DNA from 3 places in the Desulfobacula toluolica Tol2 genome. Region 1 is predicted to be linked to each of the others. Evidence: predicted binding sites of a transcription regulator. Region 1 holds the regulator's gene; each other region holds the start of a gene.

What was found. Region 1 encodes sigma-54, which starts transcription at its own class of promoters, with help from an activator protein. Its sites were predicted from a motif close to TNTGGCACANTTTCTGCTNT; they were not measured.
Region 2: a site for sigma-54 is predicted at 5,725-5,744, ahead of glnD ([protein-PII] uridylyltransferase). Genes of this name have one in related genera too.
Region 3: a site for sigma-54 is predicted at 4,653-4,672, ahead of TOL2_RS21630 (DVU0298 family protein). Genes of this name have one in related genera too.

The regions. Positions count from the first base shown of each region.
Region 1 is NC_018645.1:2,560,843-2,571,877, forward strand. It holds gene TOL2_RS11805 (M23 family metallopeptidase) at 95-1,471, opposite strand; gene kdsA (3-deoxy-8-phosphooctulonate synthase) at 1,628-2,440, shown strand; gene TOL2_RS11815 (KdsC family phosphatase) at 2,446-2,961, shown strand; gene lptC (LPS export ABC transporter periplasmic protein LptC) at 2,958-3,536, shown strand; gene TOL2_RS11825 (LptA/OstA family protein) at 3,496-4,065, shown strand; gene lptB (LPS export ABC transporter ATP-binding protein) at 4,065-4,787, shown strand; gene rpoN (RNA polymerase factor sigma-54) at 4,790-6,232, shown strand; gene hpf (ribosome hibernation-promoting factor, HPF/YfiA family) at 6,245-6,799, shown strand; gene TOL2_RS11845 (PTS sugar transporter subunit IIA) at 6,808-7,266, shown strand; gene rapZ (RNase adapter RapZ) at 7,326-8,204, shown strand; gene TOL2_RS11855 (PTS sugar transporter subunit IIA) at 8,201-8,614, shown strand; gene gap (type I glyceraldehyde-3-phosphate dehydrogenase) at 8,664-9,671, shown strand; gene tpiA (triose-phosphate isomerase) at 9,693-10,451, shown strand; gene secG (preprotein translocase subunit SecG) at 10,458-10,745, shown strand; tRNA gene TOL2_RS11875 (tRNA-Leu) at 10,764-10,848, shown strand.
Region 2 is NC_018645.1:5,064,891-5,075,925, reverse strand. It holds gene TOL2_RS22735 (peptidoglycan DD-metalloendopeptidase family protein) at 1-197, opposite strand, end outside; gene ftsX (permease-like cell division protein FtsX) at 164-1,039, opposite strand; gene TOL2_RS22725 (cell division ATP-binding protein FtsE) at 1,057-1,752, opposite strand; gene TOL2_RS22720 (TatD family hydrolase) at 2,034-2,819, shown strand; gene TOL2_RS22715 (vWA domain-containing protein) at 2,904-4,097, opposite strand; gene TOL2_RS22710 (AAA family ATPase) at 4,111-4,962, opposite strand; gene tatA (twin-arginine translocase TatA/TatE family subunit) at 5,198-5,389, shown strand; gene glnD ([protein-PII] uridylyltransferase) at 5,863-8,496, shown strand; gene TOL2_RS22695 (P-II family nitrogen regulator) at 8,483-8,821, shown strand; gene glnA (type I glutamate--ammonia ligase) at 8,939-10,351, shown strand; gene TOL2_RS22685 (lytic murein transglycosylase) at 10,654-11,035, shown strand, end outside.
Region 3 is NC_018645.1:4,785,022-4,796,056, forward strand. It holds gene TOL2_RS21610 (acyl-CoA dehydrogenase) at 133-1,947, shown strand; gene TOL2_RS21615 (uroporphyrinogen decarboxylase/cobalamine-independent methonine synthase family protein) at 2,126-3,193, shown strand; gene TOL2_RS21620 (transglutaminase-like domain-containing protein) at 3,207-3,869, opposite strand; gene TOL2_RS21625 (hypothetical protein) at 3,933-4,319, opposite strand; gene TOL2_RS21630 (DVU0298 family protein) at 4,812-5,504, shown strand; gene TOL2_RS21635 (hypothetical protein) at 5,564-5,824, shown strand; gene TOL2_RS21640 (ferredoxin) at 5,821-6,006, shown strand; gene TOL2_RS21645 (sigma-54 interaction domain-containing protein) at 6,246-7,631, shown strand; gene TOL2_RS21650 (cold-shock protein) at 7,891-8,091, shown strand; gene TOL2_RS21655 (TVP38/TMEM64 family protein) at 8,734-9,450, shown strand; gene TOL2_RS21660 (sulfurtransferase) at 9,444-10,292, shown strand; gene TOL2_RS21665 (VTT domain-containing protein) at 10,453-11,035, shown strand, end outside.

The DNA.
Region 1 (11,035 bases):
CTTATCGTATCGGGTACAGATTTAGAATCTGTGCCCACGTTTCTTGATCAGGTGCAGATTTAAAATCTGCACCCACATTACTGTCCCCTCGTTGCTAATCAATCTGCTTCACAAAATCAATTTTTGATGTAATATTATTTTTAATCCATGAATCATCCCACCATTCAACGGGATTTACAAAAACATTATGTACAATCATTGAAAAATGAAGATGATCGCCGCCGGCAAGGCCCGTCAAACCAGTGGAACCAATATCATCACCTTTTTTAACCATATCCCCTTCGTTTACTGACATATGGTTTAAATGAGCATAAAGACTGCAAAGCCCGAATCCATGATCAATCATAACGGTATTGCCGAATATGCCGATAAATTTTGTCAGAATCACCTTACCCGAATTGGCAGCTTTCACTTGCGCATTGGACGTTGAAGCCAGATCAACCCCTAAATGAACCGCCCTGTCAATTTCGTTGCCCTTATATTTATAAGTTCGTCGATCAGCGAATCCAGCTCTCCTTGCAGATCCATTAAGTCTTGAAAACATTCCGTCCCAGTATTTTTCATTTTGCGTTACTTGAGGAATCTTTAATATGGTTTCAACATTATTTTTTCTGACCTCACCATTGATATATAAAAATTTTTTAAGCAAGGAAGGTTCTTGTTCTTGAAAAAAACCATTTTTGTCATCCACATCAAAATCATAAACTTTTTGTTCCAGAAAACGATCGGAAATATTCAAAACGTCTGTTTTAAAATTTTTATCCCTTATATAATGATAAAATCCTCTTTTTGTAATGTTGCCTGCCATATCTTCTGCAATGACGGAAAGCTGAGTGCCAGTACCCTGCATGTGGCTTAAAGCAAAAAAAGCAGCATAGATCTGTTTATCTTCGAACAAACCGGCATGACCCGGGAAAAAATTATCCCCCACTTTAACACCGCTTTTTAAATTTTCTTCAAACACTCTGTAAATAACAAGACCGGAACCGCCACGTTCAACATTGTGACGTTTCGTTAAGACCCTCACTTTGGGAGGTTTTGAATCAATAACGACCTTTTTTTCGACATAAAAAACATTACCCTTGTTCCAGCCTCGCCATGAATAGTCAGAAACCATTATCCGGATAACTGCTTCACCATCTGTCATACCATATTTCCAGAACAAAACAGGTATGGTAAAAGTCTCTTGCGTCTTCTTCACTTCAGGAAACAACCCTAAAAAAGTTGAAGAAGCATATTGCTTGTCCAGCAAAACCTTTTCTTTACCCTGCTGCATTATGGATACCATAATCTTGCGCAGACCTGTTTGACGATCTGTAATGTTCAGTGACATTTCATAGGATTTTTTCAAGTATATAGACGGTATTGTAATATCGACAATTGGTTTTTTGCTTTCAAATTTATGAACAAGCACCCAGACAATGGGAATAAAAACAACAAAAAACAGAACAAAAAAGACAAATCTTTTCATCAATAATACCTATCTTTTCAGGAGGTTAGTGTGTGAATAAATAAATTTACAGTAAAATAGCAGCTATGGTCGAACTTATCAAGCAATTTTCCATTCTTGACTTTTTTGACCTCAAAATATAATTTGGCTCCAAAACCTTTTATTCAGGACACAATTATGGACAATTTTTTTTTCAATTTAGTCGATAGACCAGACCCGGGATTTTTTCTCATTGCCGGTCCTTGTGTGATAGAAAGCCATGAAATCACTTACCGTATTGCAAAACATTTAAAAAAAATCACGGAACAACTTGATATTCCCTTTATTTTCAAGGCATCCTTTGACAAAGCAAACCGTACTTCCGTTCACTCTTTCAGGGGCCCTGGCTTTAATGAAGGATTAACCATTCTTGAAAAAATCAAAAAAGATCTGGATATTATGGTTATTTCAGATATTCATTTGCCTGACCAGGCTCAAAAAGCGGCAAAGGTTCTGGATATTATCCAAATACCGGCATTTTTGTGCAGACAGACTGATTTAATCATGGCAGCCTGCAATACAGGCAAACCGGTCAACATAAAAAAAGGACAGTTTTTATCTCCTCTTGACTGTAATAATATTATCAACAAGGCAAAAGAATCCAAAAATACCCATATTTGTATTACAGAAAGAGGCTCCTCATTCGGTTATAATAATCTTGTTGTGGACTTTAGATCCATACCGATTATCAAAAATTTAGGCGTACCGGTTGTCTTTGATGCGACACATAGTGTTCAACTTCCCGGAGGTGCCACAGATTCTTCTGCCGGAGAAAGGCAATTTGTCCCTACTTTATCAAAGGCAGCCATAGCAGCAGGCGCAAACGGATTGTTTATTGAAACCCATCCGGAACCCGACAAAGCCCTGTGCGACGGACCCAATTCCATGCCGTTAAACGATATGAAAAATCTTTTATCCACCCTTGTGGCAATCAAACAAGCAGTGGGATAATACATATGAAAACCAAGCTTGCCAATATTGATCTTTTGCTGCTGGATGTGGACGGGGTATTAACAGACGGAAGCATAACCTATTCAGACTCGGGAGAACAGATAAAAAGTTTTCATTCACGAGACGGCCTAGGGCTGCGACTGCTTATGGATGCAGGAATTGGCGTCGGCATCATCACCGGCCGCAAATCAAAGGCCTTGGAATACCGGTGTGAAAATCTTGGGATAACCTTGTTGTTTGACGGTATCAAGGATAAATCAAAAGCCCTTGACAGCATCACTGCCCTAACAGGAACAGCACTTGAAAAAATAGCGTTTGTCGGAGACGATCTGATTGATCTTCCCGTCATGAAAAGAGTGGGACTTTCTTTTTGTGTCCCCGAAGCACCAGAAGAGGTAAAAAAGCATTCAGATATTATTACAATCCAAAAAGGAGGCCGGGGAGCTGTCAGAGAAATTTGTGACAACATCTTGAAAGCAAAGGGATTATGGGACATCATCCTTAATCAATACCTGTTATGATATACGTTTCAAAACACAAACTGACCTATCCTTTGATAGGCCTGTTGATTTTAATGATTGTCATCATCAGCGGCTTTTTTTATTTTGACAAACTGCTTTCCACCCCACCGCAAATTAACGATATTAAAATAGACTCCAAAGCCGCTTTGAAACTGAACTTTTTAAAGCAGATTTCAAAGAAAAACGGGATAAAGGAGTGGGAGCTGAAAGCTGGCTCTGCAACTCTCCTAAAAAATGAAAACAAGGCTGTTCTAACTGACGTTTCAGTCTTTTTTTTCACAAAAGACAATAAAAAAGTTCACCTGACATCTCAAGAAGGCATCCTCCAGACAAAGACGCATGACATGACATTTTCCGATAATGCGGTTGTAACCTATGAAACTTCTGTCCTGAGAACTGATAAGTTGCATTATAACAAAAAAGAACATATAATCTATTCCAACACTCACGTGAGGCTTGAAAAGGAAAATTCCTTTATTGAAGCAGATTCAATGAAAACGGAACTCAATAATAATATGATAATTTTAAATGGGCATGTTAAAGGAAATTTCAGTGAAAAATTTGTTATTCAATAAATCAACATGCCTTTTTTTTGTGCCTTTTTTTATTTTTTGCTTTACAGGGCTATTGCAAATAAAAATTGCCCACTCCCAAACGCAAAATACTTTCAAAGAAGCTCCTATTCGCGTTGAATCCGATAAAATGATTGCACAAAAAGACACCTCAATGATTGAATTTATCGGTAACGTCAAAGTCACAAGAGCGGATTTTATTGTTTTTGCTGATTCCATTCAAATTTACTTTATGAATGACAATAAAAACAAGGATGCTCAAAACAATATCAAAGAAATCATTTCGACCGGAAACGTCAAATACATTGCCGGAGAACGAAAGGCATTTGCTGACAAAGCTGTCTATACAACCAAAGAAGGGATATTGGTTCTAACCGGCAAATCTCCTAAATTAATAACAGGCTCAAGTTTTGTTACCGGAACAAAGATTACTCTTTTCAGAAATCAAGATAAAGTACTCGTGGAAAGTGACGGTAAAAAAAGAGTTGAAGCGCTTTTTAATCCTGAAGATAATATCACTGAAAAACAATAATGACACAACTTGCATTAAAAAATCTTGTAAAAATCTATAACGGCAAAAAAGTTGTGGATCATGTCAGCCTTAAAGTGAAACAAGGCGAAGTAACAGGTCTTTTAGGGCCAAACGGAGCGGGCAAAACAACTACATTTTACATGTCGGTTGGATTGGTCAAACCCGATCAGGGTGAAGTTTTGATTGATAATGATGATATTACGCAATATCCAATGTATATAAGAGCAAGAAAGGGAATCGGATATCTTCCTCAGGAATCAAGCATTTTTAAAAAGCTGACGGTAAAACAAAATATTGCTGCCATACTTGAAGTGTTGCCCCAAAACGGCATTGATATTGAACAAAAAACCATGGGCCTGATGAAAGAGCTTGGCATTATAAATCTTGCCGGGCAAAAAGCCGGTTCCCTTTCAGGAGGAGAAAGACGGCGGCTTGAAATTTCAAGAGTCCTTGCCACAAACCCATTGTTTATACTTCTGGATGAACCTTTTGCAGGGATTGATCCTTTGGCGGTCATTGATATCCAGCAAATAATTTATCAGTTGACTAAAAAAGGAATCGGCGTTTTAATATCGGATCATAATGTAAGAGAGACCTTGGGAGTTTGTGACAATGCATATATTATGAACCGGGGCAAGGTTATTGAATCGGGGAATCCTGATAAAATCATTTCAAGCAAATTAGCTAAAAAAATCTATTTGGGAGAAAATTTTAAACTATAATTATGGAACTTGGATTACAACAAAGTTTAATCTTAACTCAGCAACTGGTCATGACGCCTCAACTTCAGCAGGCTATCAAGTTGCTCCAGCTGTCGCGCCTTGAGCTTGCCGAGATGATTCAACAGGAAATGGAACAAAACCCTGCTCTTGAAGAGGCCGGTACAGAAGAGCCATCTGACAATAATATTACTGCCCTGGAAAATGAAATCCCCTCCTCTGAAAAAGAGGCCCCTTTAAAAGAAGTCACCATTGAAGAAAAAGTAAGGTCTGACACAGACTGGGAAAATTATATTAATGAATATAATTCTACAGGAAGAGTCTATACGGAATCGGAAAATACAGAGGCTCCGAATTATGAAGCTTTTACTTCTGAAAAAAAGACACTGCAAGCCCATCTTCAGTGGCAGTTAATGCTCCATGGACTCAGTGAAGAAAAAGAAAAAATCGGTCATATGATTATCGGGAACCTGAACAGGGACGGCTATCTTTGCAGTGATATTGAAGAAATTGCCGAGACTTCCGGTGTTGAAATAGAAGTTGTTGAAGATCTGCTTTCAGTACTTCAGACCTTTGATCCGCCCGGTATTTGTGCCAGAAACCTTCGTGAGACCTTGCTGATTCAAGTTCATCAACTGGGTATTGATAATCCCATCATAACTGAAATCATAAACAACCACCTGAAAAATCTTGAAAACAGAAACAGCAAAAAAATTGCCAAAGCATTGAAGATATCCCTTGATGATGTCAGGGCAGCCGTAAAAATCATTCAATATCTTGAACCTAAACCCGGTCGAAAATTTTCCACTGAAGAACCTGCATATATCACGCCTGATATCTATGTCTATAAGCATGAGGATGGTTTTAAAATTGTAATGAATGATGATGGGCTTCCCAAGCTTAAAATCAACAGATTTTATAAAAATGCCATTGCCAACGGCCATAAAATATCAAAAGATACAAAAAATTACCTCAATGAAAAAATGCAGTCTGCATCTTGGCTGATAAAAAGCATACATCAGCGTCAAAAAACAATATACCTTGTAATGGAAAGCATTCTAAAATTTCAAAATGAATTTTTTGAAAAAGGGATTGCATATTTAAAACCACTGATTCTAAAAGATATAGCAGAAGATATTGAGATGCATGAATCAACAATCAGTCGGGTGACAACCAATAAATATGCCTATACCCCCCAGGGACTTTTTGAGTTAAAATACTTTTTTAACTCTTCAATCGAGCGAACCGGCGGAGAATCCATGGCATCTGCAAGTGTAAAAGAAAGAATAAGACTTCTTATAGAAAACGAAAACCCTGAAAGTACTTTAAGTGATGAAAAAATAGCCAGCATTCTTCAAAGCTCAAATATCCAGATTGCCAGAAGAACGGTCGCTAAATACAGGAAAGTACTGAACATACTTCCTTCTAATAAACGCAAACAGCTTTAAGGAGGTTTTTTTATGCAAACAACCGTTACCTTTAAAAAAATTGACACATCTGTTGCCTTAAAATCTTATGTTCAAAAAAAACTTGATAAATTTGATAAAATGCTGGACAGCCCGGCTGAAGCACATGTTGTGCTGTCTGTTGAAAAAATCAGACATATAGCTGAAATCACACTTACTTGCGACAAATTAAAAATTCATGCCAAAGAAGATTCCGAAAGTATGTATTCCTCTATTGATGCACTGATGGATAAAATAAAACCCCAAATTAAAAAACACAAAGAAAAAGTCAAACAGCATCTGTCAAGAAATAAACAGAGCATTAAAAATGAATCTGCTCAATTGAATTTATCTGCAGAATCATTTGACAACCCTATGACAGACCAGATGGTAGACACGATAATTATTGAAACAGTTGATACTAAACCCATGGATATTGAGGACGCAGTGATTGAATTAGATTCCGGAAAGCAATCTTTTTTTGTTTTCAACAATGCCAGGACAGAGCAACTCAATGTTCTATACAAACACAATAACGGTAAGCTGGGATTAATCCAGCCCATAGGATAATTCATTAAATGAGAATCAGCCGGCTTCTTAATAAAAACTCTATTATTGCAAACCTTAATGCCAGTGACAAAAAAGGGGCTATTGATGAACTTGCCTCAGCAGTTTCACAAACAACAGATGCATCAGCCAAAGATATTGCCACTGTTCTCATGGAAAGAGAGCAGTTAGGCAGCACTGGTATTGGTGGCGGCATTGCAATTCCCCATGGAAAACTTGATTCGGTCGGATCAATTATTGTCGGTTTCGGACTCAGTCCAAAAGGGATTGAATATGAATCCCTTGACAATAAACCCGTCCATATTTTTTTCCTGTTATTGACAACACAAAACTCTACCGGTGATCATCTTAAAGTATTGGCCCAGATTTCCAAACTTTTAAAAATGGATCATTTTAAACAAAGACTGCTAACCGCAGAATCCGTTGATGAGATTTACAATATCATTATGGAGCAGGATGAAGACTTTTAACCTTTGGGTCACACATAATTTAAAGGTAACAAGCAACCTGAAGGTCATAATCAAGTAAAATGCAAAAGTTTTATATCATAACCGGCCTTTCCGGGTCCGGAAAAACAACGGCTGTTCAAGCATTTGAAGATGCTTCGTTTTATTGTGTCGACAATATGCCCATAGAACTTTTGCCTAAATTTCTGGACCTGCCGTTAAAAGAGAGTCCTGAAATCAAGGGACTGGCGTTTGTGATGGATATGAGAAGTAAAAATTTCATATCAAATTATGCACAAGGCATTGCCTCAATTGAGGATCATTTGAGTATGACACCCCGGATCATATTCCTTGAAGCCGCTGAGAACAAACTGTTACAAAGATTCAGCCAAACCAGGCGGCAACATCCCCTGACAAATGAAAAAAGTCTTTTGGACAATATTCAACTGGAAAAAAGAATGATGGCACCCATCAAAAAAACGGCACATCATATTATTGATACGACCCATTTGAATGTTCATCAGCTGAAATCTCAAATCCTTGACCTTATTCATGATGGGGACAAATCCATCAGTCTGACAAAAATAAATATTATTTCATTTGGATTTAAATATGGGATTCCCAATGATGCCGATCTTGTTATGGACATGAGGTTTTTGGCCAATCCCTATTTTATAAAGGAACTTAAAAGCCAGGATGGAGAGTCCGAAGCGGTTAAACATTTTGTATTATCACAAAATGAAACCCGGATTTTTCTTGAAAAATATTTAAACCTGCTTGATTACTTAATTCCTTTATACAAGATGGAAAACAAGGCATATCTCACGATTGCCGTTGGATGTACAGGCGGCAGACATAGAAGCGTGGCCATTGCAAGAAGTATTTATGAACATTTAATTAAAAAAAGACTTAATCCCGGTCTGATCCACAGAGACATTGACCGGGACATAAAGGAAACATGACAGGCATACTTTTAGTCACCCATGCAAATTTAGGAAGTTCACTTGTTGAAACTGTTGAATTTATTTTAGGAAGCAAACAGGACAACCTGTTTTCCGTTTCCATTAATATCCTTGAAGATCCGGATAGCTTAAGAAAAAAAATTAAAAAAGGAATTTCAAAAGTCATAACAGACAATGGCGTTATTATTTTTACGGATATGTTTGGAGGAACGCCTTCAAACTTAAGTTATGCTTTCCTGGAAGAAGGACGGGTGGAAGTCATTTCCGGTGTCAATCTTCCTATTCTCTTAAAAGCAGTCAAATCAAGATCCAAGATGGATATGGAAAAATTAACCTCATCCCTTATAGAACATGGGAAAAAAAGCATATCCCTTGCCAGCGAGATTTTAAAGGGAACAAAAAGGGCATAATTTTTTTCTTATCCATATTTTTAGCAGGTATTTTAAAGGAGAACGAAAAATGACTATCAAATTAGGAATTAATGGATTTGGCAGAATCGGCAGGATGGTCTTTCGTGCAGCGTTAAATAATCCAGATGTGGAGGTGACGGCTGTCAATGATCTTACAGACACAAAAACCACAGCCCATCTGCTTGAATATGACTCTGTTCATGGTGCCTTGAAAACCAAGGTTTATGCAAACAAAGATTCAATTATTGTTGACAATAAAACAACCAAAGTTACGTCCTTTAAAGATCCTGGACAAATTCCATGGAAAGATACAAATGTGGATATTGTCTGCGAATGCACAGGGTTTTTCCGAGATCGTGACGGTGCTTCCAAACATTTTGTAGGAGGAGCTAAAAAAGTTATCATTTCTGCGCCTGCAAGCAATCCTGACATTACAATCGTGATGGGCGTTAACCATGACATGTATGATCCTGCATCCCATAACATCATTTCAAATGCGTCATGTACAACCAATTGCCTTGCTCCGGTTGCAAAGGTTTTGCTTGAAAACTTTGGTATTATCTCAGGCATGATGACAACCATTCATTCGTACACAGGTGATCAGCGTATTCTTGATTTTCCACATAAAGATTTAAGACGGGCAAGGGCTGCCGGCCTTTCAATGATTCCAACAACTACCGGGGCTGCAAAAGCCGTATCATTAGTTCTTCCGGAACTTGACGGCAAGCTCAATGGTTTGTCTGTACGTGTACCAACCCCCAATGTTTCCATGGTGGATTTTGTTGTAATTACTGAAAAAACAGGCCTTGGAAAAGAAGATATAAACCTGGCTTTGGAAAGAGCATCCAAAGAACATCTTAAAGGCATATTGGGGTATTGCAATATCCCCCTGGTTTCAATTGATTTTAATTCAAATCCACTTTCATCAATTGTTGATGCCGGTTGTACGGATGTCATTAACGGCAACATGGTAAAAACTTATTCATGGTATGATAATGAGGCTGGTTACTCCAACAGAATGATTGACCTGGCCGTAATGGTGGGAAAATCCTTATAACTGATCCGGAGGCACAAAATAATGAGTAGAACCCCTTTCATAGCCGGCAACTGGAAAATGTATAAAACCGGTCCGGAAGCTGTAGAAACAGCCAGGATACTTACACAACTTTGTTCGAATGTTCAAGAAATTGATGTCATGATTGCACCAACCTTTCTTTCGCTGCCCCTGGTTGCAGCATCCCTTGAAGGCAGTAAGGTAAAAATCGGGGCACAAAACCTTTATTTTGAAAAACAAGGCGCTTTCACCGGTGAAGTCAGTGCAGATATGATAAAAGCTGCCGGTGCGGAATATGTCATAATCGGGCATTCCGAAAGACGGCAGTATTTCGGTGAAACCAATGCCTTGGTATGCAAGAAAATTAAAGCTGCCATTGAAGTCGGCCTGAAGCCGATTTTATGTATTGGAGAATCGGAAAATCAAAGAAATAAAGAAAAAACATTTTTGACACTTGACAAACAGGTGTCAGATGGGTTAAAAGGCTTTGGTCTTGATGAGCTAAAAGATTTAGTTGTTGCTTATGAACCTGTATGGGCTATTGGCACTGGAAAGACAGCCACAGTCGATCAGGTTAAAAAAGTTCACCAGTACCTACGTTCTTTGCTTGAAAAATTATTTTCAAAGGACTTTGCTGATCAAACACGTATAGTGTATGGTGGTTCAGTCAAACCGGAGAATGTAAAAGAGTTAATGGGTATTGAGGATGTAGACGGAGCTCTTGTTGGTGGAGCAAGCCTTGATGCAAACATATTTATTAACATTATAAATTATGACATTTAATAAATTATGACAACTTTAGTAGTTACATTACATGTTAGCGTTTGCATCCTGTTGATTCTGATTGTATTGCTTCAAAGCGGAAAAGGTGCGGAAATGGGAGTTTCTCTTGGCGGCGGAGCCGGCCAGACACTTTTTGGCGCGGGAGGGCCTGCAACCATCCTGACTAAGATCACAACAGCCGTTGCCATTATCTTTATGGTAACATCCCTGACATTGGCTTATTTATCAGGCCATCAGTCAGAGACATCGGTGATGAAGGGAAATACAGTACCTGTTGAACAGACGACCGAATAAAATATTAGGATAAAAAATGCCGAAGTGGTGGAATTGGTAGACACGCACGCTTGAGGGGCGTGTGGGGCGACCCGTGGGAGTTCAAATCTCCCCTTCGGCACCACAAAATATAAAAAGCCGCGAACAATAGTTGTTCGCGGCTTTTTTTTTAAAATTTTATCTAAAATCAGTTATCAAACTTCAGGTGTTACATGTCAAAAAATTATAGAAGAAATTGTCTTAAGTGTGAATTCTTCTATGTCACATGGAATCCGCAACATCCGAATGGATGCAAGGCAATGGGCTTTAAA
Region 2 (11,035 bases), 2.5 Mb from region 1:
ATTGTCTCACCTTTTTCAGCAACATTAACAACCCTGGAATTATTTGAAGGGGTTTCCCGGATATTCAATTTGAATGTATTCACATGGCCTTTATACAGTACCCTGTTTTGATCAGTAAATCCGGCATTTGATACGACCAAGACAAAATACCCGATAAAAAAAATTATTTTAATATTTGTTTTAAGGACAGATAACATCCAAACCAACCTAAAAATGTACTTCCGGCAATAATTAAGATGATGAGTTTAACGGACAGGAACCTTATATCAAAATAAACATAGGCTGCAAGGCTTTGCATAATTCCCGATGAAGCCGTCAGGTAAATAATCAAAAGGGCTGCCAGTCCAAAAATACCGCCTAAAAATCCCTGGACAAGACTTTCCACATAAAAAGGCGTTTTTATGAAGGTTTCCGTAGCCCCCACAAGGCGCATGATTTCGATTTCTAATTTACGAGAGTAAAACGCCAGCCGAACGGTATTTGCAGTTATAAACAAGGCAATCAAAAAAAAGAGGCTGCACATGGCATACCCTGTAATTTTGAACAGATTAAAAATTTTTAAAAATTTACCAAGCCAGTTCCGGCCGTATTCAACATCTTCAACAATGTTAATGGCTTTTATGTTTTGAGCAAAAGTTTGAATTTTTTCAAACCGCTTATAGGGTTTCATTCTTATTTCAAGGGCATCCGGAAGAGGATTATTTTTCAAGGTCTTTAAAAAAGCGCTTTTGGATGCGATCTCTTTTTTAAGCTTATCAAGGGCCTGGGTCTTTGAAATATAGACTATCTCATCAATTTCACCCAGGGCATTGATCTTTGCTGTTAACTCGGGCAGCATGTCCGGGCGGAACTCTTTTTTCAGGTAAATCATGGCTCGTCCACCCTGGTTCCAGGATTCAATAACCCGGTCGATATTCTCAAAAAAAAGTAAAAAAACGCTTACCACCAGAATTGAAAGGGAAATCGTCATAATCGTAATCAGGTTCAGGAAATTATTTGATCGAATATCTGCAACCGCTTTTTTTAAAAAATGAGTCATCGTTTTTTTTCTTTGTCCTAGAGCATGGTTGCGGTCCGTTTTATCGTGCCTTCACTGATTTCAATATTTCTGCCTTTAATAGTACTGTCAAGAAGATTTAAATTGTGGCTGACAATCAATACAGTACTCCCTTTTTTATGGTATTCCATTAAAAAATCAAATATTATCTGGGCTGATTTTGAATCCAGACTGCCCGTAGGTTCATCGGCAAGAATGATGGATGGTTCTCCGACAACTGCCCTGGCAACTGCAACTCTCTGCTGCTCCCCCCCTGAAAGTGTCGGCGGAAAGGCTTTAAACTTTTTTTCCATGCCGGTGGTTCTCAACACCTGCATAACTTTTTTTTTGATGTAAGAAGATTTTTCACCGGCAGCTTCTAAAACAAGAGCTACATTTTCATAAACCGTTCGGTTGGGGATCAATTTAAAATCCTGGAATACCATGCCAAACCGCCGCCGGAAAAAAGGAAGTTTTGATGAAGAGATTCTGGAAAGATTCATGCCGTCAATCAGAATCTGCCCTTCTGATGCCTTTTCAGCCAGGCACAATATTTTCAGGAGAGTGGATTTGCCTGCGCCTGAAGGGCCTGAAATAAAAACAAATTCACCTTTTTTTATATCAAGAGTAATGTCCTTTAAGGCAAGCACTCCTCCAAATTTTTTGCTGACATTAAACAGCCGTATAATTAAATTTTTAGTATCATTGTTGTTCATATCTTTGCATTCACGTTCCCTGCATCGCCCTTAATTGACTGAAATTGAATTTACTGTTATAAATTGTATGTGTCAAGGAGTGCTGAAAACAGTTTTCCTGACATTTAAGCCTTCACTGTTACCGTAAAACGGCTTCTTCCAATCAGTGAAGGCTTAATATTGTTAACTAAACTTTCGAAGTTTGCAAAATTTGAATGTTTGAATGAGGCCAGGCCCAAGTCCTGAAGTTGCGTTGTTAACAATGCTACCGGAACCCATTGAAATAAGGTAAAAAAACAAAAATGATATTATTTGATTCCCATTGTCATATTGATGACAATTGCTATGATAAAGACAGACAAGATGTTATTGATAGGGCGGAAGCTGAAAATATCCAGGGAATAATGATTGTCGGCATTGATATCGAAACCTCGCTGAAGGCAATTGAAATAGCCCGTGAAAATGACCATATCATCACATCTGTAGGCATTCATCCCCATGATGCAAAACAATGTTCAGCAGATACCATGAATGCCTTAATCCGGCTTGCTATGGAAAATTCCTGTGTAAAGGCCTGGGGGGAGATCGGTCTTGATTATAACCGGATGTTTTCACCGGAGAAAGATCAGGAAGACTGTTTTAAAACCCAGCTTGAAGCTGCCGACAACCTTGACCTGCCCTTGATTTTCCATGAGCGCGATTCCAAGGGAAGATTTTATGATATTTTAAAATCCGACGGTCCGAAAAGCCGTAAAGGTGTCATACACTGTTTTTCCGGCACAAAAGAAGAGCTTTTTAAATATCTTGACCTGGGATACTATATTGGAATTACCGGGATATTGACCCTGCAAAAAAGGGGGGAATATTTAAGAACTCTTGCACCGCTTATTCCTGAAGACCGTATCTTGATTGAAACCGATGCCCCGTATCTTACACCTGCACCTCAAAAAAATAAGAATCGCCGAAATGAGCCGGTATTTGTAAAATCAGTTCTGCTGAAGCTTGCAGAAATTCGAAAGTCTGATCCAAAAGCACTTGCACAAACCATCTTTAACAACACCAGAACGCTTTATAATGTTGATTTATGACCATGATTAAGCAACGGGTTTCAATAGGAAAATTCTATCTGAACCCGTGCTTATTCTTTTGATACATATCATGATATAGACTCATTAATTTCTGCTCATGAGTTTTGTCACTGCTTTTTCAAGGCCATCCAGGGATAATTCATACATGGAAAAAATTTTCGAGATGGCCATAATGGTGTGTGTGTATCCCCACATATTTTCTGAAACCGGGTTCAGCCAGACAGCATGGGGAAATGTTTTGGCCATAAAATTGAGCTGCTCAATACTTGGTTTGCCGCTTCTTTCAGAGATATGGATGGAGCCGTCATGGGACAAAAGTTCATATGGAGACATGCTGGCATCGCCGACAATGACCAGCCGTGTTTCAGTATCCAGCCGTGAAAACTCAATGATTTTCTTGGGCTTCTTATACCGGGCCGTGTCTTCCCAGACATGATCATAAATGGTGTTATGGAAAAAATAGGTCTTAACTTCCTTGAACTGGGATCTGGCGTAATCAAACAGGGTTTGCACCACCCTTATATAGGGATCCATGGACCAGCCCCCGTTATCAATAAGCAGTATTACCTTGAGCCTGTCCTTTAACGCTCTGTCAAACACCATTTCGATTTCACCGGCATTTCTCATGGTTTCCTTGATGGTGTCATCAATATTAAGGGTGTCCCTGGGTCCGGACGGGATCATGTTTCTCAGCCGTTTCAAGGCTTCACCGATTTTTGCCTGGGTCAAAGGACCGGCAGTTGAATAATCTTTATACCGCCGCTCATTGGCAACTTTTACAGCAGATTTGTTGCCGGATCGTCCGCCGACCCTCATGCCACCGGGATTGTACCCGGAATGACCTACCGGAGAATATCCGCCGGTGCCGATCCATTTATAGCCGCCGTGGTGTTCGCCTTCCTGATCTTTGAGCCGTTCTTTGAAATATTCAATCAATTCTTCAGGCGACATTTTTTTGAGTTGTTCTTCATCAACACCCAAAGCATCTGCCATTCTTTTAGGGTCTTTGAGCCATTCATCCAGCATGCCCCTGGCAATTTCATCAATTTCAAACCCGTCGTTTTCAGGCAGAGGAACCCCTTCAAAATGGTGAGCAAACACCTGATCATACAGATCAAAATATTTCTCACTTTTAACAAGGATGGATCTAGCACAGGTATAAAAATCATCCAGGCTGCTGATAATCCCCTGGTTAAGAGCTTTTTGAAGTGTGAGAAAAGAGGTGGGAGAAACGGGTATCCCGATCTCTTTTAAGGTATAGAAAAATTTTACAAACATACAGCACCTTAAATTAAAACATTCGTCTTCGTGACGCTATATTCCTTGCTCTTTCATAGTCAGGACTCTTTTTAAACAGGACGCCCAGAAACGGAAGCTTGCCTTTAACAAGATCTTTTGCCCTGAAATCAGGATCTGCATTCAAAGCCCTCATCCAGTTGATTAATTCTCTTGTGGCCGGTTTTTTCTCAATAGAATCAATCTCCCGCATACTGTAAAACGCATCAATTGCATTTTGCGCCAGTTTTGAATCAATATTCTCGAAATGAACCTCTATGATTTTTCTCATCATTTTGGGATCGGGAAAAGCAATGTGATGAAAATTGCACCTGCCTAAAAAAGGATCGGAAAGATCTTTTTTTGCATTGGAGGTAATAATGATAACCGGCCTGTTTTTGGCTTTTATGGTTTTATCGGTTTCAATGATATCAAATTGCATCTGGTCCAGAACATCCAGCATATCATCCTGGAAATCCGTATCTGCTTTATCAATTTCATCAATCAACAGAACGGTTTTTTCTTCGGCACAAAATGCCTGGCCGATTTTTCCCATCTTGATATACTCATCAATGTCGCTCACATTTCTTTGTGAATCACCAAACCTGGAATCATTTAACCGGGTGAGCGTATCATATTGATACAATGCTTCTACCAGCTTCATGCTGGATTTTACATTCAAAACGATTAATGGCATGTTTAGGCTTTCGGTAATGGCATGGGCCAGCATGGTTTTGCCGGTTCCAGGCTCTCCTTTGAGAAGCAGCGGCATTTCAAGCTTCATTGATATATTAACGATTGAGGCAAGTTCCTGATCCAGGACATATTTTTTTGCACCCTGAAATTCATTGGTCGGTTCCTGATACATACAACGTCTCCATATATAATTTTTAGTTTTCACAATTTAAGTTTAGAGGTTAATTTTAATCACAAAATAGCTTTTCACAAGCTTTTTATTAAAAAATGTTTATTACAAAAAATATATTACAAAATTGTAACTCCTCGATTTGAGGTGGAAATTCTAAAATATTGACACGTTAAGCGCTTAATGTTAATACTTTTTATTAAACTTAACAACACAATGAAGTGAATAGGAGTGTGCTATGATTGGTGGGATTGGGATGCCGGAATTAATAATTATTCTTGTGATTATCCTCATTATATTCGGGGCTGGAAAGCTTCCTGAAATCGGTGCCGGTTTGGGCAAGGGAATTAAAAACTTCAAAAAAGCAACCCGGGAGCCCAAGATTGAGGACAAAGAAGAAGACGAACCGGAAAAAATTGAAAAAGACTGATAAAACAACATATTTCATATCCTTCACTGCAGCTGCCTTTCGATAAAATAGTGGCTGCATCACGCCTTTTCATAGATCTATATTTTCTTTATACTTTTGTATGAAAGTCTTAAAAAAATCTGAACAGTTCCTTTTCATATTTTGTTGTGGTTGTTTAAATTGCCACGGGAGTTATGGCAGCCATATTATTTGCGTGTCATAGCACTATTTAAATAAATTACAAAAATGAAACTTAATTAATGGGTTTTATAACATTTTTGTGATAAAAACTTGTGTTCTAATAATTTTCTGCTCATATTTCTGGCATTTATTAGAGAAAGCCAGGCCATACATGCCTTGGCACGTTCATTGCTAATTCATTGCTATATGTTAAACCAAAAACATTTTTAATAACGGCCATGGCAGATTGGTCTGCCACAACAAAGATTGAAAGTCACTGTTTGAATTTTTGAAGACTTTCACATAAAAAAGATATGGATACATCAAAAACAGACATATTAATCAAAAAACGAGAAGCACTGATAGAGCGCTTTCTCAGTGGGGATGAACCTGAATTTATTGAAAAGCATGCAGTTGTCATAGATGAATACATTTTTACGGTATTTGAACAAAGCATTGCGGCAAGGAAAATGACGATTTCGGGAACCCCCTTTGCCATAATCGCTCTGGGAGGCTATGGCAGAAAAGAGCAGTGCATCCATTCGGACATAGATCTTTTGATCCTGTTTAAAGATACGATTCCCCCGGAAGTTGAAGCATTTGTGCAGGAACTGCTTTACCCGCTGTGGGATGCCCGTTTTGAGGTCGGATATGCCATTCGAAATATCAGCGAATGTCTCCAGATGGCCTTTGAGCGGTTTGATATTTTAACCACTATTCTGGATGCCAGATTTATTTGCGGCGCATCCTTGATTTATACTTCCTTTATGGAAAAATTCAGGTCGGATTTAGCGGCCAAGCACCTGAAAAACACATTAAATTATTTGTTCGAACATGGAGAAAAAAGACATTTTGATTTTGGCGACTCAACCTACCTGATCGCGCCGAATTTAAAATCCGGATTTGGAGGACTTCGGGATTATCATACTCTTTTATGGTACGCAAAAATAAAATCCGATATCAAAACCAGAAGAGACTTGGAATATTATGGATTTTTATCCTATTTTGAATATTTATCACTCAAAGAGGCTTTGACCGATGTTTGGAAAATCAGAAATTTTCTGCACTACATCACAAAAAGAAAATGCGACACACTTCATTTTGATTACCAGACTGAACTAGCAGGTCTGTTAGGATATCGCTCAAAAAAACAAAATCCTGATGTTGAAAGATTTTTAGGTGATCTTCATAACCGGATGGATTTTTTAAAACAGATCAACCAGATTACTTTTGAAGATCTTTTTGCCAATCGCCGCATCAAAAAAGGAACCACTGAGCCTTATCCCACAAAAACCCATGGTTTGATTATTAAAAAACGAAGACTCAATTTTGCCAACACCATTGTTATCCTGCAAAAACCGGATCTTCTGCTTAAAATATTCCTTGAAAGCGGCAAAAGGAAAATTCCCTTATCCATTGAAGCCAGGAGGATTGTCAGTGAATTCTTACATCTTGTGGATGATGAACTCAAAACAAATCCTGCCTGTATTAAAATATTCAAACAAATCCTGTCCATGTCCTACTGGGAATTCAATGTCCTTAATGTCATGCTGGCAACAGGCATCCTGGAGAATTTTATCCCGGAATTTTCAGCTATTGTGAACAAGATTCAATATAACCATTACCATCTGTTTCCAGTGGACAAACATTCTATTCGATGTGTCCAGATTATCAACAGCTTTAAAGAACGTGCCGAACCAACTGCATATACACTGTATTATTCAATATTTAAGGAAGTCAGGAACAAAAATGTTCTGCTTTTTGCAGCCCTGCTTCATGATATCGGCAAATCAAATCCTGCAAAAGAACACTCAAAAACAGGAGCAAGCATAGCAAAGCCGATTCTGGAACGATTTAAATTTAATTCAACTGAAATTCAGGATGCTGTTTTTCTGATTGAAAATCATCTGATTCTTGCAAAAACTGCAACCCGAAGAGATATCTCTGATGAAGAAACAGCAGTTTACATGGCAAACAAAATTGGAAAAATCAGATTATTAAGAATGCTTTACCTGCTGACTGTGGCAGATTCCAAAGCAACCGGACCCAAAGCATGGAACGACTGGACTGAAAATCTTTTAAAAGATTTGTTTTTAAAAACAATGGGTATTCTTAAAAAAGGAGAGCTGGCATCCAGGAAAGCCCGGCACCTCATTGATAAAAAGAAAAAAGATATTCTGCAGCAATTAAAAAAACGATGGCAAGAGGACGAAATAAACAAACAGCTTGACTCCATGTCCAGAAGATACCTGGTATATGTTCCTGTTCAAAATATTGTTGACCACATAAATCTTTACAGGCATCTTGGTGATAAAAGTTTTATCTGGCAAATAGCCAAAGAGAATGGATCGGATATTCGTACAGTATCCATTTGCGGAAAGGACAAACCCGGGCTGTATTCAAAAATCGCAGGGGTTTTCTTTGTTAATAAGCTTGATATCGTAGCATCCCAGGCGTATTCTCTTGGGGAAGAGCATGTACTGGATATTTTCAAAGTTATCCCGCCCAAAGACAGGATTTTTGAAAAAGAAAAATGGGAAAAAGCGGAAAACGATTTGATCAAAGCCATTGAAGACGATCATTTCCTGGATAACGAATTTAAAAAAATACCCCGGATAATCAGGGTTTCATCCGGTCAAGACCCAGAACCCAACACCGTACGGATCGACAATGAAACATCCAGTTTTTTTACTATCATTGAGGTTTTTACCTATGATTTTCCAGGACTTTTATTTTCCATTACAAATGCATTGTATAGAAGTAATGTTAATGTCAATGTTGCCATGGTATCCACAAAGGTGGATCAGGTAGTGGATGTTTTTTATGTTAAAAGCATTGAAAATGATGCAAAGATTGAAACAAAACAAGGACTTGAGCAGATTAAAAACGCTATTTTAAAAAGTCTTCCACAAATAGCTGCAAAGGAGGTTAGTAATGAAAAAAATTGAAGCCATCATAAAACCGTTTAAACTTGACGATGTAAAGGAAGCATTGAGTGAAATCGGGATCTATGGGATGACGGTTACGGAAGTTAACGGCTATGGCCGGCAAAAGGGGCACAAGGAGATATACAGGGGTGCAGAATATGTTGTTGACTTTGTACCCAAAATAAAAATTGAAATTGTTGTCAGCGATGAAAGGCTGGATGAAGCTGTTGAAACTGTAAGGAATGCGGCCAATACCGGAAAAATAGGTGACGGAAAAATTTTTATCCTGCCGGTTGAACAGGTGGTCCGGGTCAGAACCGGTGAAACTGGTACAGAAGCACTTTAACATAATATCACCGGCCATGGCAGATTGAGCCGCCACAAAAAAAACGAAAGGACTTTGATTCCAAACAGTTATAAGTTCTTTCATATAAAAAACATCGTGTTAAGAAAGGAATTAGACATGACACCAAAAGATGTAATCGCAATGGCGAAAGAAAACAAAGCAAAAATCGTTGACATCAGATACATGGATTTCATCGGAACATGGCAGCACTTTTCCGTTCCGCTTGGAGAATTTGGAGAATCCGCATTTGAGGACGGGTTTGGATTTGACGGATCCAGCATGCGGGCATGGCAGGCCATTGATAACTCTGATATGCTTGTTATTCCTGAAGCCGGAACCGCTAAAATGGATCCCTTTTTCAAGGTGCCTACCCTTGCCATTATCGGAAATATTCATGATCCCATCACTCAGGAAGCTTACAGCCGCGACCCAAGGGGCATTGCCAAAAAAGTAGAACAATACATAAAAAGCACTGGACTTGGAGATACCATCTATGTCGGCCCTGAACCTGAATTTTTTATCTTCAGCAATATCCGGTATGCTTCAGAACCTCATGCCTCCTTTTTTGAGATTGATTCCCCGGAAGCCCATTGGAACACCGGTGCTGATGAAATGCCAAACCTTGGATACAAAATCCGCTCCAAGCAGGGATATTTTCCTCTCCCTCCCAATGACCAATACCAGGACATGAGAACAGAGATGATGCTCACAATGGAAGATCTTGGAATTACCATGGAATGTCAGCATCATGAAGTCGGCACAGCAGGTCAGTCTGAAATCGACCTTCGGTTTGATTCCCTGTTAAAAATGGGCGACAATCTTGCATGGTTCAAATATGTCCTTAAAAATGTGGCTGCCAAATATGATCATACTGTCACTTTTATGCCCAAACCTTTATATGGTGACAATGGAAGCGGCATGCACACCCATATGAGTTTCTGGAAAGACGGGAACCCTTTGTTTGCAGGCAACAAGTATGCGGGAATGTCTGATGAGGCACTTTACGCCATTGGTGGTATCATGAAACATTGCAAAGCCCTGTGTGCCATAACAAACCCCACAACCAACTCTTATAAAAGGTTGGTTCCCGGATTTGAAGCACCTATTAATCTTGCATATTCCAGCAGAAATAGAAGTGCGGCCATCCGTTTGCCCATGTATTCTGGATCTCCCAAGGCCAAGCGCATTGAATTTCGTACCCCTGATCCCTCATGCAACGGATATATGGCCTTTTCAGCCATTGCAATGGCCATGATAGACGGCATCCAGAACAAAATTGATCCGGGCGATCCAATGGATAAAAATATTTATGACCTGCCCCCTGAAGAGCTTGCTGAAATGGAATCCGCACCCGGTTCTCTGGAAGAAGCATTGGTTGCGTTAAAAGAAGACCATGACTTTTTGCTGAAAGGTGATGTGTTTACCAAAGATGTTATTGAATACTGGATTGACTATAAAATGAAAAATGAAGTCAATCCGGTTATCAGTCGTCCTCATCCCCATGAATTTTATCTTTATTATGACATTTAATCTTTTTTGTCATGCCTAAACCTTACAACCACCCGGTTCACCTATCGTAACCGGGTGGTTTGTTTTTAGTGTATAATCTCTAAGTTTCCTGTTGCTTTGGCAAGAAAATCAGAAAACCTGTCTGTTTCCGGCTTGTCCTGATTATAAAAAGCCTTCTGCCGTTTCCGGTTATATTTTTTTAATGCAATCCTAAAAAATATAAGATATAAGATATAAATTGTGATCCTATGATGATAATCTCGGATCGCTGTATTCGGGTAAAAAACAAAAGGGGAGCAGACAAAATATCCATGGATATAAAGATGCCGTCATTACAAACAAAGCTGATTCAATATTTGATTTTCATTTTTTTTTTCATTTTATCATCCCCTTTATCCGGGCAGGAAATAAAGAAAGGCAATGAGTTTGACAAATTGGTACGGCAGCTTATCCATGATGGGTTTAAAAAAGAAAAGATGGATGCTTTGTTTTCCAGGGAAAGTGTGTTTTTTGATCCGGACGGTGTCTCACTTTTTTTTGTCCATTCTGAGTCAAGCCTTGATTATAACCAGTTTACATCAAAAAAATCCATTAAGAATGCGTTGAAATATATAACCGAACATAAAATAACACTTGAACAGGCACAAAAAATATACGGGGTTGATAAAACTATTATCACCGCTATTTTACTTGTTGAAACACGGC
Region 3 (11,035 bases), 2.2 Mb from region 1:
AAATTGTAAAATAATCATTGACAGGTTAAAAATATTATACTCATCATATCAATGAGCATATATTCATTATCCGGCAACATGCATTTAAACTCACTCAAATCTTGAAATATAAATATCAGGAGGATATCTAAAATGACACAGGTTATTTCCGATCGAAGGGATATTGAATTTGTTATTTATGAACAGCTTGAAGCAGAAAATCTTTCCCGGCTTCATGAAAATTTTGCTGCTTTTAATAAAAAAACCATTGATCTTGTTATTTCAGAAGCAAAAAATTTTGCAGTCAAAGAGTTGTTGCCGGCAAACAAAGAGGGAGACGAACAGGGGTGTAAACTTGAAAAGGGCAAGGTGACCACGCCGGAATGCTTTAAACGGCTGTATAAAATATTTAATGAAGGAGAATGGCTTGCCTTGACCGAAGATCCCAATTGGGGCGGCCAGGGAATGCCCAGAACCATTGCCTCTGTTGCAGGTGAATATTTCAACGGTGCAAATTTTCCTTTTATGATGTATCCCGGACTGACCCAGGGAGCCGGTCACCTGGTGGAAAAATTCGGCACCCCGGAACAAAAAAAAATCTACCTTAAAAACCTGTTCAACGGCAAATGGACCGGAACCATGCTTCTGACCGAATCAGGAGCAGGATCTGATGTTGGTGCCCTGACCACCAAAGCTGTTAAAAATGATGACGGCACGTTTTCCATAACAGGTGAAAAAATATTCATTTCCGGCGGAGAACATGACCTGGCGGAAAACATCATCCATCCGGTTCTTGCAAGAATAGAAGGCTCACCAGACGGAACAAAGGGAGTTTCACTGTTCCTTGTGCCCAAATACCGGGTAAACAAAGACGGTACGCCAGGTGAATTCAACGATGTGATCTGCACTGGAATTGAACACAAGCTGGGCATCCACGGCAACAGCACCTGCTCGCTTTCCCTTGGCTCCAAAGGCAATTGCGTGGGCACACTACTTGGCGAAGAAAACAAGGGAATGAAAGCCATGTTCCTGATGATGAACGAAGCAAGATGCCTTGTGGGATTCCAGGGGTTTGGATGCGCTACGGCAGCCTATATGTATGCCCTTGATTATGCAAGGAACCGAATCCAGGGCAAAAACCTTCTTGAGCTTATGAACCCGAAAGCCAAATCCGTTTGTATCATGCAACATCCGGATGTCAGACGGCAGCTGATGATGATGAAGACAAATGTGGAAGGCATGAGATCACTTCTTTATTTTACCCAGTATTGCTCTGACATGGCATGTTATGCCCCCACCCCGGAAGAACAGGAGAAATACAAGGGATTTGTTGATGTGTTGACACCCATTGTCAAAGGCTATGTAACAGACCGGGCTTTTGAGGTCTGCAGCCAGGGCATGCAGGTATATGGCGGATACGGCTTTATCGAAGAATATCCCATGGCACAGCTTTTGAGGGACTGCAGGATCACACTGATTTATGAAGGCACCAATGGTATCCAGGCCATGGATCTGCTGGGAAGAAAGCTGGGCTTGAATAAAGGCAAACCCATCATGGATCTGTTCGGTGAAATGCACAAAGCCGTTTTTGCAGCAAAAGCCCTACCAGAGCTTAAAAAACAGGCAATCAAAGTGGAAGAAGCCATGAACAAGCTTGCAGAAGTCGCCATTCACATGGGCCAGACAGCCATGTCCGAAAAAATATTAAATGCCTTTGCCAATGCCCATCCTTTTCAGGATGCAACCGGGGATGTCGCCATGGCATGGATGCTGCTCTGGAGAGCCGGCATTGCAGCCAAAAAACTTAAAACAGCAAAAAACAAAGACAAATCTTTTTATAAAGGAATTCTCAAGTCCCTTCAATTTTATATAGAGACGCAGCTTCCAGTCACCCTTGGCAGATGCAACGCCTTAATGAACGCCAGCAGTGCTGCTGTAGACATTGACGATGCTATGTTCCCCGGTTAACTGCCATGGGCCAATGGTGTTAGACCAATGAGGTCAAACCAATGAGGTCAGACTGGTGTTGTGATCAAGCCTGATTTTTGTTCCGACCCACTATTCTCATTCAGCGCCAAAGATGCTATATTAGCTCTTTATAGAGTAAGCAAATACCGGGATCAAATCAACTTTGAATGGAAAAAAGATGAAAAATTTTAAAGCCAACGGACTGCCCCTGTTAATCGGAAGCCTCCCCATGGACAACCATGAAAAAGCAACAAAACTGGTTCTTGACCACACACCTGATATCCCTCTTTGGGTCCAACTGCCGCTTTACAAGGAAGAAGGCATGATAGATCAATTTCTTCCCGGGCTGCCCGGCTTCACCGGTGAAACCGGAAAAAGCATCCTGGACACCTCAATGCCGGGGTTTGATGAAGAGTTGATTGCCTATTTTGAAGAGTATCTGGCTGTCTGCGAATCCGCAACTGATCTTGGTGCCTCACGGTTTGCCCTTTCCGGCAAAAGAGGCAAAGGATTTTTTGAATTCTTAAAACAGGTGGATGAAAAAAAGGCTCCGTTTATCGCCCTTAAAGGCCAGGTAACCGGCCCTATCACCTTTGGAACCGCAGTAAAGGATGAACAGGACAAAGATATTTTTTACAACGACCAGTTAAAAGATATCGCCATAAAAAAACTGGCCATGAATGCCAGGTGGCAGGCCGCAGAATTTTCAAAAAGAGGGGCGGTTCCCATTATCTTCATTGACGAACCTGCCTTGGCAGGATTTGGAACATCCGCCTATATTACAATTACCAAAGAAGACGTAACCCAGAGCATTGATGAGATCATCCAGGAAATCCATGCTGAAAACGGCCTGGCAGGTGTCCATGTCTGTGCCAACACGGAATGGGATATGCTTTTGGAATCAAAACTGGATATCATCAGCTTTGATGCCTATTCTTTTTTTGACAAATTCATACTTTACCCGGAAATGATTAAAACCTACCTGGACCAGGGAAAACTTCTGGCCTGGGGCATTGTACCCACAGACAAACCCGAAGTCATTTCGGCGCAAACCACCCAAAAACTTACCCAAATGCTTCATGAACAGATGGACGAATTATCGGATAAAACAGGTATTGATAAAGAGACCATCTTGTCCCAGGTATTTATTACTCCCAGCTGCGGCACAGGTTCCCTGGATCTTGATTCGGCCAAAAAAGTATTAAAACTTACCCAAGAGGTATCAGCGGAATTCAGACGCATATAATGCTTAAAACATGCTATTGATTTTCCGTTAAGGCTTCTGCTGAAAAATCTGTGGACCGCATTTCCAGCTCTTTAAAATACCGCGGATAATTCTGCATTAATGTGGCAATAATGGTATCCCAGGGAAGGTCGGCAAAAGAGCCGTATTCTTTTACATATTCCATATGCCGGTTACCTTTTTTATCAAAAACGTGAAATATGGAATCTTTTGTTCCGTCAAACTCCAAAGGCTTTACATTAAAATTATTGCAAAGCTCCAGGTTGAATGCAGGGGTTGCCTTTACCCAGATGTTGTTTAAAAACAGTTCGGTATAACCATGATACATAAACACATCGGTTCCCATCAATTTTTTTAAACGCTCTGTATTCAGATGATTTTTAACATCTGCGAATCCAAGTCTTGCCGGAATCTTCATGCTCCTGGCGCAGGCGGCCAGCAAAACAGCCTTGGCCACACAAAATCCATATCCTTTATTCAGGACAGAGCTTGCCTTCATGGATTTTTTTGGCGGTACAATGCTGTAGGGGTTATACCGGATGCCGTCCCTGACTGCATAATAAAGACTAACCGCCTTTTGTATATCGGTTTCAACAGGGTTGCAATTGCGCCCTGCAAACTCAAGCACTTTTGGATGATCACTGTCAATATAATATGTGGGGGTAAGATATTTTTCCATAATTCAAACCTTATTTCCTTTTCATTGCAACAAATTTTCTTTATGTCAGCATAAAATGCCAGTTTATTCCACCATTTCGGCCATTTCAGTGATGATATGTCTGAGTTCTGTTTCGTTTTTAATGAAAAAGTCTGTTCCTGCCTTTTCAACAAAGTCGCTCACCTGTATCCTGGTTTCATATTTATTGAAACCGCTTTGAACTTCAATCTCAAGCATTGGGTATTCATGTTCAAGCTCCACCCGTATGGTGTTTCCCTGGTGCTGATATATGAAGTTATACTCGGCTTCTTCTTCAAGGCTTATTCCTGCTACATTGGCAGGCTTTCTTTCTGAGACTTTCTGCCATCGTTCACACAAGACACCATCAATGTACTCGATCAAAAAATCATCCATCTTTGCGTATGCAAGTGCGCTTTTAAAGCCTTTTTTTATTTTATCAAACAATCCCATTTTGTTCTTCCTTTTAATAGTTTAAATTTTATGATCATGATAAAAAAATATCTAAAAGTACATCTTTCATTTTATTATTTCAAGGCTGATGACTGATATTGTTACTCTTTATTGATTGCGGCAATTCCGGAAAAAATCAGCACCCGGCTGTAAAACAGATGCCCTTTTTTTGAAGTTCACACAATAAAAGGTCTCCATCAATTGAATCACACTGTCCCATCTTGTACAAAAAACCGCGGCCGGAAACAACACTGTCCCACATTATGAGACACTTATCCCTGACAATTTATCAGACCAATTCGTCCATACAGCCCAAAAAGCAGCATCCCAAAGACAGGCACGCTTTTTGCTTAATTTATTATTAAATGCTCATAATTTAAATAACTGACACGGGCAGACCTGGTCTTTCACCTTGGTTTGCCCATAACAAAGATTGAAAGTCGCTGTTTGGATTTTTGAAGACTTTCGTATAAACAAAAAGGGGGTTGCGCCATGAGAAAACCCTATGGAAGACAAACAAAAGAAAAAGTTGGAAAAATCCTTCTGGAACCCCACAGAGAAACTGCCATGAAATTGTTGGAACAAATACCTGACGAACAATTGGTGGGACATCTTTTTTCTCATTTTTACCATAAAGACGAGCGGATTAAATTTCGCAGCATTGCCGCAATGGGAACCCTTGGATCTCGAATGGGACGCCGTGACATTGAAAAATCAAGAATCCTTCTTCGGCGGATTATGTGGAACCTGAATGACGAATCCGGCGGAATCGGGTGGGGATCACCCGAAGCCATGGGAGAAATTCTCTGTCAAAGCCCGGAACTTGCACTGGAATTCAAATCCATTCTTTTTTCATACCTTGATCCGGAAGGCAATTATCTTGAGCATGAAATGCTTCAAAGAGGTATTTTATGGGGAATCGGGACATATCTTGAATCCTCACCCCATGATTTGAATGAAAAAACAAAAGGACTGCTGTATGGATATTTACACTCCACAGATCCTGTTAAACGGGGATATGCCATAAGAGCCCTGATCAATGCCGGGGACTTTGACTGTAGTCTTGTGCCTGAAAATATTATCACCGACATGCAGCAGATCAACATTTTTACAGGCTGGAATTTTGTTGCAACCCGTATTTCAGATATGGTCCTGTCCTGTAAACGACGCAAAGTATTTGCTTGAACGAAAAAAGCAGAATCAGACGTACATGTATCAACAAAATAAAAATGAAGGACAAGGTCATGCTTGAAAAAAAATGTGATATCAATATTGACCGAACAATTGACCTTGCCAGGGAGATGATCAAACTGGCCCATATGGGGTATGAGCAGCGAGAAGACCCTGACTGCGGCATCCTTTACGGTATTCTTCTGGATTCCGGCTATCGACTGCTTGATCTTGCACAAAAAGAAAAGCAGTCACACAAGCAAAAAAGGCTGTTGGAGTGCCGCGCTAAAAAAGGAAAACATTTAATTAAAACATATGGTAATTCAATATTATGAAAATCCCAATTTTAGACATATCCTGCTGCATCCTGTGTGAAGTGTGTGTTGATGTGGCCCCCCATGCCTTTAAAATAAATGATGCGGGCTTTGTCGAACTGCTTGAACTGGATGACTATTCAGATGAGGATATTAATGAAGCTGTAAAAAATTGCCCCAAAGACTGTATCTGCTGGGAATAAATTTTTATACGATACGGTTTTTTGATTATAATTTTAAATTTTATTTTTCAAATTCATCCCAAAAAAAACATTGCACCTGATACATAAATGTGTCATTTACCTGATCAGTATCCATAATAACTGCCCCAGGCAGACTTGGTATCTCACAGAGTTTGCCCGCGACAAAACGTGAAAGTCTTGACTGGAATTACCAGGACTTTCATATAAATACATTGTTTTTTATGTCTGGAAAATAAAAAATGGCTGATTTGACACATACCCTGCTGGATCACGACAATCTTAATCTTGTTCTTGACAACCTGAAACTTGGTATTATTGCCCATACCACAAACAGGATCATTACGGTTTTTAATAAGGAAGCGGAAAGAATCACCGGTTATTTAAAAGAAGAAGTGATCGGAAAAGACTGCCATATGGTTTTTCAGGAACCGTTTTGCGGAGGAAAATGTTCTTTTTGTGACGGCCCGCCGGACTTTCCATTTGACACAAAAGAATATCCTTTGAACATTATTACCAAAGACGGTTCTGCCCGTCAGCTTGAAATGACCGTTTCAGCCATCATCAGCCATGACAATGTATTCAAGGGAGTTCTTGCATCATTCAAAGACGTGACCGAATCCTTTAACCTGTCATTAAAAGCTGAAACCCTTTCAAGCTTTGCCGGCATCATCGGCAAAGACAAAACCATGCAGGATATTTTCAGGCAGATCCGGGATGTTGCCATGTACAATTATCCGGTCCATGTTTCAGGGGATACGGGAACCGGAAAAGAAAGGGTGGCATATGCCATTCATGATATCAGTTCATACGGCAACGGTGCTTTTGTACCTGTAAATTGCGGGGCACTTCCCGAAGGAATTGTGGAAAGTGAATTGTTCGGACATGTCAAAGGCGCTTTTTCCGGTGCCATAAAAGAAAGAAAAGGACGGTTTGAACTGGCCCATAAGGGAACGCTGTTTCTGGATGAAGTGGCGGATCTGCCTTTAAAAACCCAGGTAAAACTTCTAAGATTCTTACAGGAAGGCTCTTTTGAAAAAGTCGGCGGTGAAAAAAAAGTATCTGTAGATGTCAGGATTATCAGTGCCACCAATAAAAACCTCAAGGCGGAAGTTCTGGCCGGTAATTTCAGGGAAGACCTTTACTACCGGCTGAATGTGATTCCCATCCACCTGCCGCCTTTACGACAGCGAAAAAACGACATCCCGCTTTTAGCTGCCCATTTTTTAAAGGAAGCGGAAAAGGAAAGCAAAAATGGTGTTCCACAGCTTGCCGAAGAGACCCTTGATGTCATGCTTGATTATCATTGGCCGGGAAATGTCAGAGAATTAAAAAATGTTATCCAGTTTTCCGTAGTGCGCTCAAGGGGCAATAAGATTTTGCCATCAGATCTTCCCATGGAGATCACTGAAAATAAAATTTTCAGCGTTAGAACAGCAAACACGCCGCCAGCCCCGGAGATCCTTACTGCCAAAGGCAAGCTTGACATTGAATCAGTTAAAACGGCAATAAAAAAAACAGGCGGCAATAAATCCAAGGCTGCCAAGGTATTGGGTGTTGGACGGGCAACCCTTTACAGATTTCTTGCCCGTAATGAAGAGCTTAAAACCTATGCGGATCAGTTTTGATGAGCAAATTATTTTTTCTTTAAATTTTCCAAAGTATATCCGATATCAAATATTTCAAAGAAATTAAAATCAATGATTTATAATAAAAAATAATTTAGCGCTTGACTTTCAACCCACGCTCTTTTATTATATGAAGATTATATCGCTTTATGTTAAGCGTATAAGTTTTCTTTCAAAGGTGTACATTCCAGACAATAAAATTGGTATTACCCCCCAAAGTTAGAATTTTTTTTTATTTTTATTACAGGAGATTGCCAATATGGCGAACGGTATCGTAAAATGGTTTAACGACTCAAAAGGTTTTGGATTTATCGAACAAGAAAGCGGAAACGATGTTTTCGTACATCACTCAGCTATCAATTCTACAGGTTTTAAATCCCTGAATGAGGGGGATCGCGTTTCATTTGATATTGAACAAGGACAAAAAGGTCCTGCAGCAGCAAATGTAAGCGTATTATAAGTTAACCGTTTTATTTGCTTGAGAAAAAAGTCAGTTCAATGACTTGAAAAATAAAAGACCCTGGACAGTATTCTGTTCAGGGTCTTTGCGTTTTTATACAAAGCAAAAACAAATTGGTGGTCCGGCATTTGTTAACGGCAGTTCTTTTTTTTTGATGCCTTGGCCTGCTTTTTTTTGTTTTTTGCCTTTTTTTTCATTCCAGGCTTAGAAGGCTTTTGAATCGGAGACGATGGAAACGTTATTTTTTCTGAAACATATGAATCCTTTGACTGTTCAGCCTTTTCTTGGAAACAGGCCCACCAGGACATATATTCATTAAGATCATCTAAATTATTTTGTTCAAAATATTTTTCTAAATTTTTTATTATAGCTTAATGAAAACGAACAGAATTCTTCTGTTCTCTCCGAGTCATATAGATATTTCTAATACAGATAGTGATTCATATAAGTATTATCAAATTGACAATCATCAATCCATGAAGCTATAGGAGTTTGATTTTATATGAAGGTATTTAAAAATCCAAACAAGTGATTTTCATCTTTGTTGTTGGTAAATCTGAGCAAAAGACAGGTCTGCTTGTGGCAGTGATTGAAATTCAATGGATTTTTTTATTTTTTGAACAATAAACAAAAAGGTGGATTTTGAAAAATAAAAAGTGGGTTCTGCTGATAGCATTGATTATCATACTTATGTGTGTATTTGTAAAACCCTTACGGGATATGATAGAGCAGCTTTTTTTCCTTTTTGGAATGTATGATGTGGAATATATCAAGGGGTATATACTGTCTTTTGGTATATGGGCACCGGTTGTTTCTTTCTGGTTAATGCTGTTTCAATCAGTTGTGGCACCGCTTCCCGCATTTTTAATTACATTTTCCAATGCAGCTCTTTTTGGTTGGATAAAAGGAGCGATACTTTCATGGTCAAGTGCAATGGCAGGAGCTGCATTGTGTTTTTTTATCGCAAAGTGGTTTGGAAGAGGTGTGGTTGAAAAGCTCACATCTAAACCAGCTCTTAACAATATGGATGATTTTTTTAAAAAATATGGATCATATACCATTCTCATTGCACGGCTTCTTCCCTTTATATCTTTTGATATTGTCAGTTATGCGGCTGGCTTGACCTCAATGGGATTCTGGCCTTTTTTATGGGCAACAGGCATAGGTCAGCTCCCGGCAACCATTATTTATTCATATGCGGGAGAAATGCTTGCAGGAGGCGCTCAAAAGTTTGTTTTGGGCCTGTTGCTTTTGTTTGCCATAACTATTCTCACAATAATGCTTAAAAAAATATGGCAGAACAAGAAAGCTCAAAAGCTTCATATGCAAATTGAAAAACAGATAAAGGAGGTATGTTGAAAAAGAAAACGCTGTTTGTAATAGCCTCGGTAATTATAGCAATTGTTGCTGTGCTAACTGTATTGGTGGCAAACAACAGAACAAAACAACCTGTTGTTGATACGAAAAAATATTTAAATATTGATATTAGTCAGTTTAAAAACGGCAGTGATATTTTTATTACTCCTCATGAACTGCAACAAAAGCTTGGTCATGAAAATATTGTTATTCTGGATGCAAGCCATCCCAAAGTTTACGGCAAAGGACATATTCCAGGGGCTGTAAGTATTGGGTTTAAAGGATTGTCAAATTGTATGGGAAAACCAGGGGATAAGGAGTGGGGAACCATTCTTCCCAAAGATAGACTGACAAAAAAACTTGAATCCCTTGGTATTGATAACAATAAACTTGTTGTTGCGTATTCTGATATTTTTAAAGGCCCTGGCGGCGGCGGCAGAGCTGTCTGGCAAATGAAAATGGCAGGACTGGACAATGTAAGATTGTTATATGGCGGTCTTGAACTCTGGAAAAGATGTGGATATGAGCTTTCCAGGGAACCTGTCATCCCGGTTTGTGCTGAGAATATTGTTTTAAAAGATTATGATGAATCTTTCAGGGCAAACCAGGAGTATATTTTTAAAAATTTGGACACAATAAAAATTGTTGATGTCAGAAGCCTTAAGGAATTTACAGGAGATGACACTTCCAGGGGAGAGGCCAGGGGTGGTCATATTAAAGGTTCTCAATGGTTGGATTGGACCTGGCTTATGAACAAGGACGCAAGTGTTAAATCACCCGGAAAAATTATAGAGTTGATGGCTGGAATAGGTATCAAGCCGGGTGATGAATTTGTTCTTTACTGAACTATGGGGATAAGATCTGGATTTTCATCCATGATCCTCAAAGCAGTTGGCTTTGAAAAGGTAAAAAATTACGAAGCATCAATATATGAATGGTCTGCAGATGAGAATATGCCCATGGAGACAGGCGAATATAATCAAAATTAAACGATATTTTTGAAATATGATGAAGAATCTTGCCATGAAATGTACAGGATGCGACGTTTGTGTCAAAGAATGTTCATTTCTTCAATATTACGGGAACCCTGGAAAAATAGCTGCAGATTTTTATGCTGGTCGTGCAAATGAATTAATATCATTTGAGTGCAGTTTGTGTGGTCTTTGTTCGTCCCTGTGCCCCAAACACATTGATCCGTACAAGGTTTTTTTTCAAATGCGCAATGCAGTATGGACTCAGACCAAAGAAATCATGCCGGAACATAAGGCAATTCTGGCTTATGAAAAAAAAGGGCTTTCCAAAAGATACTCTCTTTATAAGCTGCCGGACGCCTGTACAACTGTTTTTTTTCCTGGCTGCACCTTTACCGGCACACGGACCAAACGCACAGAACAGATATATTCCTGGCTGAAAAACAAAATTCCCTGTATTGGAATTGTGCTTGACTGCTGTGCAAAACCGTCACATGATCTTGGCCGGGATGATTTTTTCAACACAAATTTTTTGGCCCTGGAACGTTTTTTATACGACAACGGTGTTAAAACCGTAATAACCGCCTGTCCAAACTGTTACACTGTTTTTTCAACTT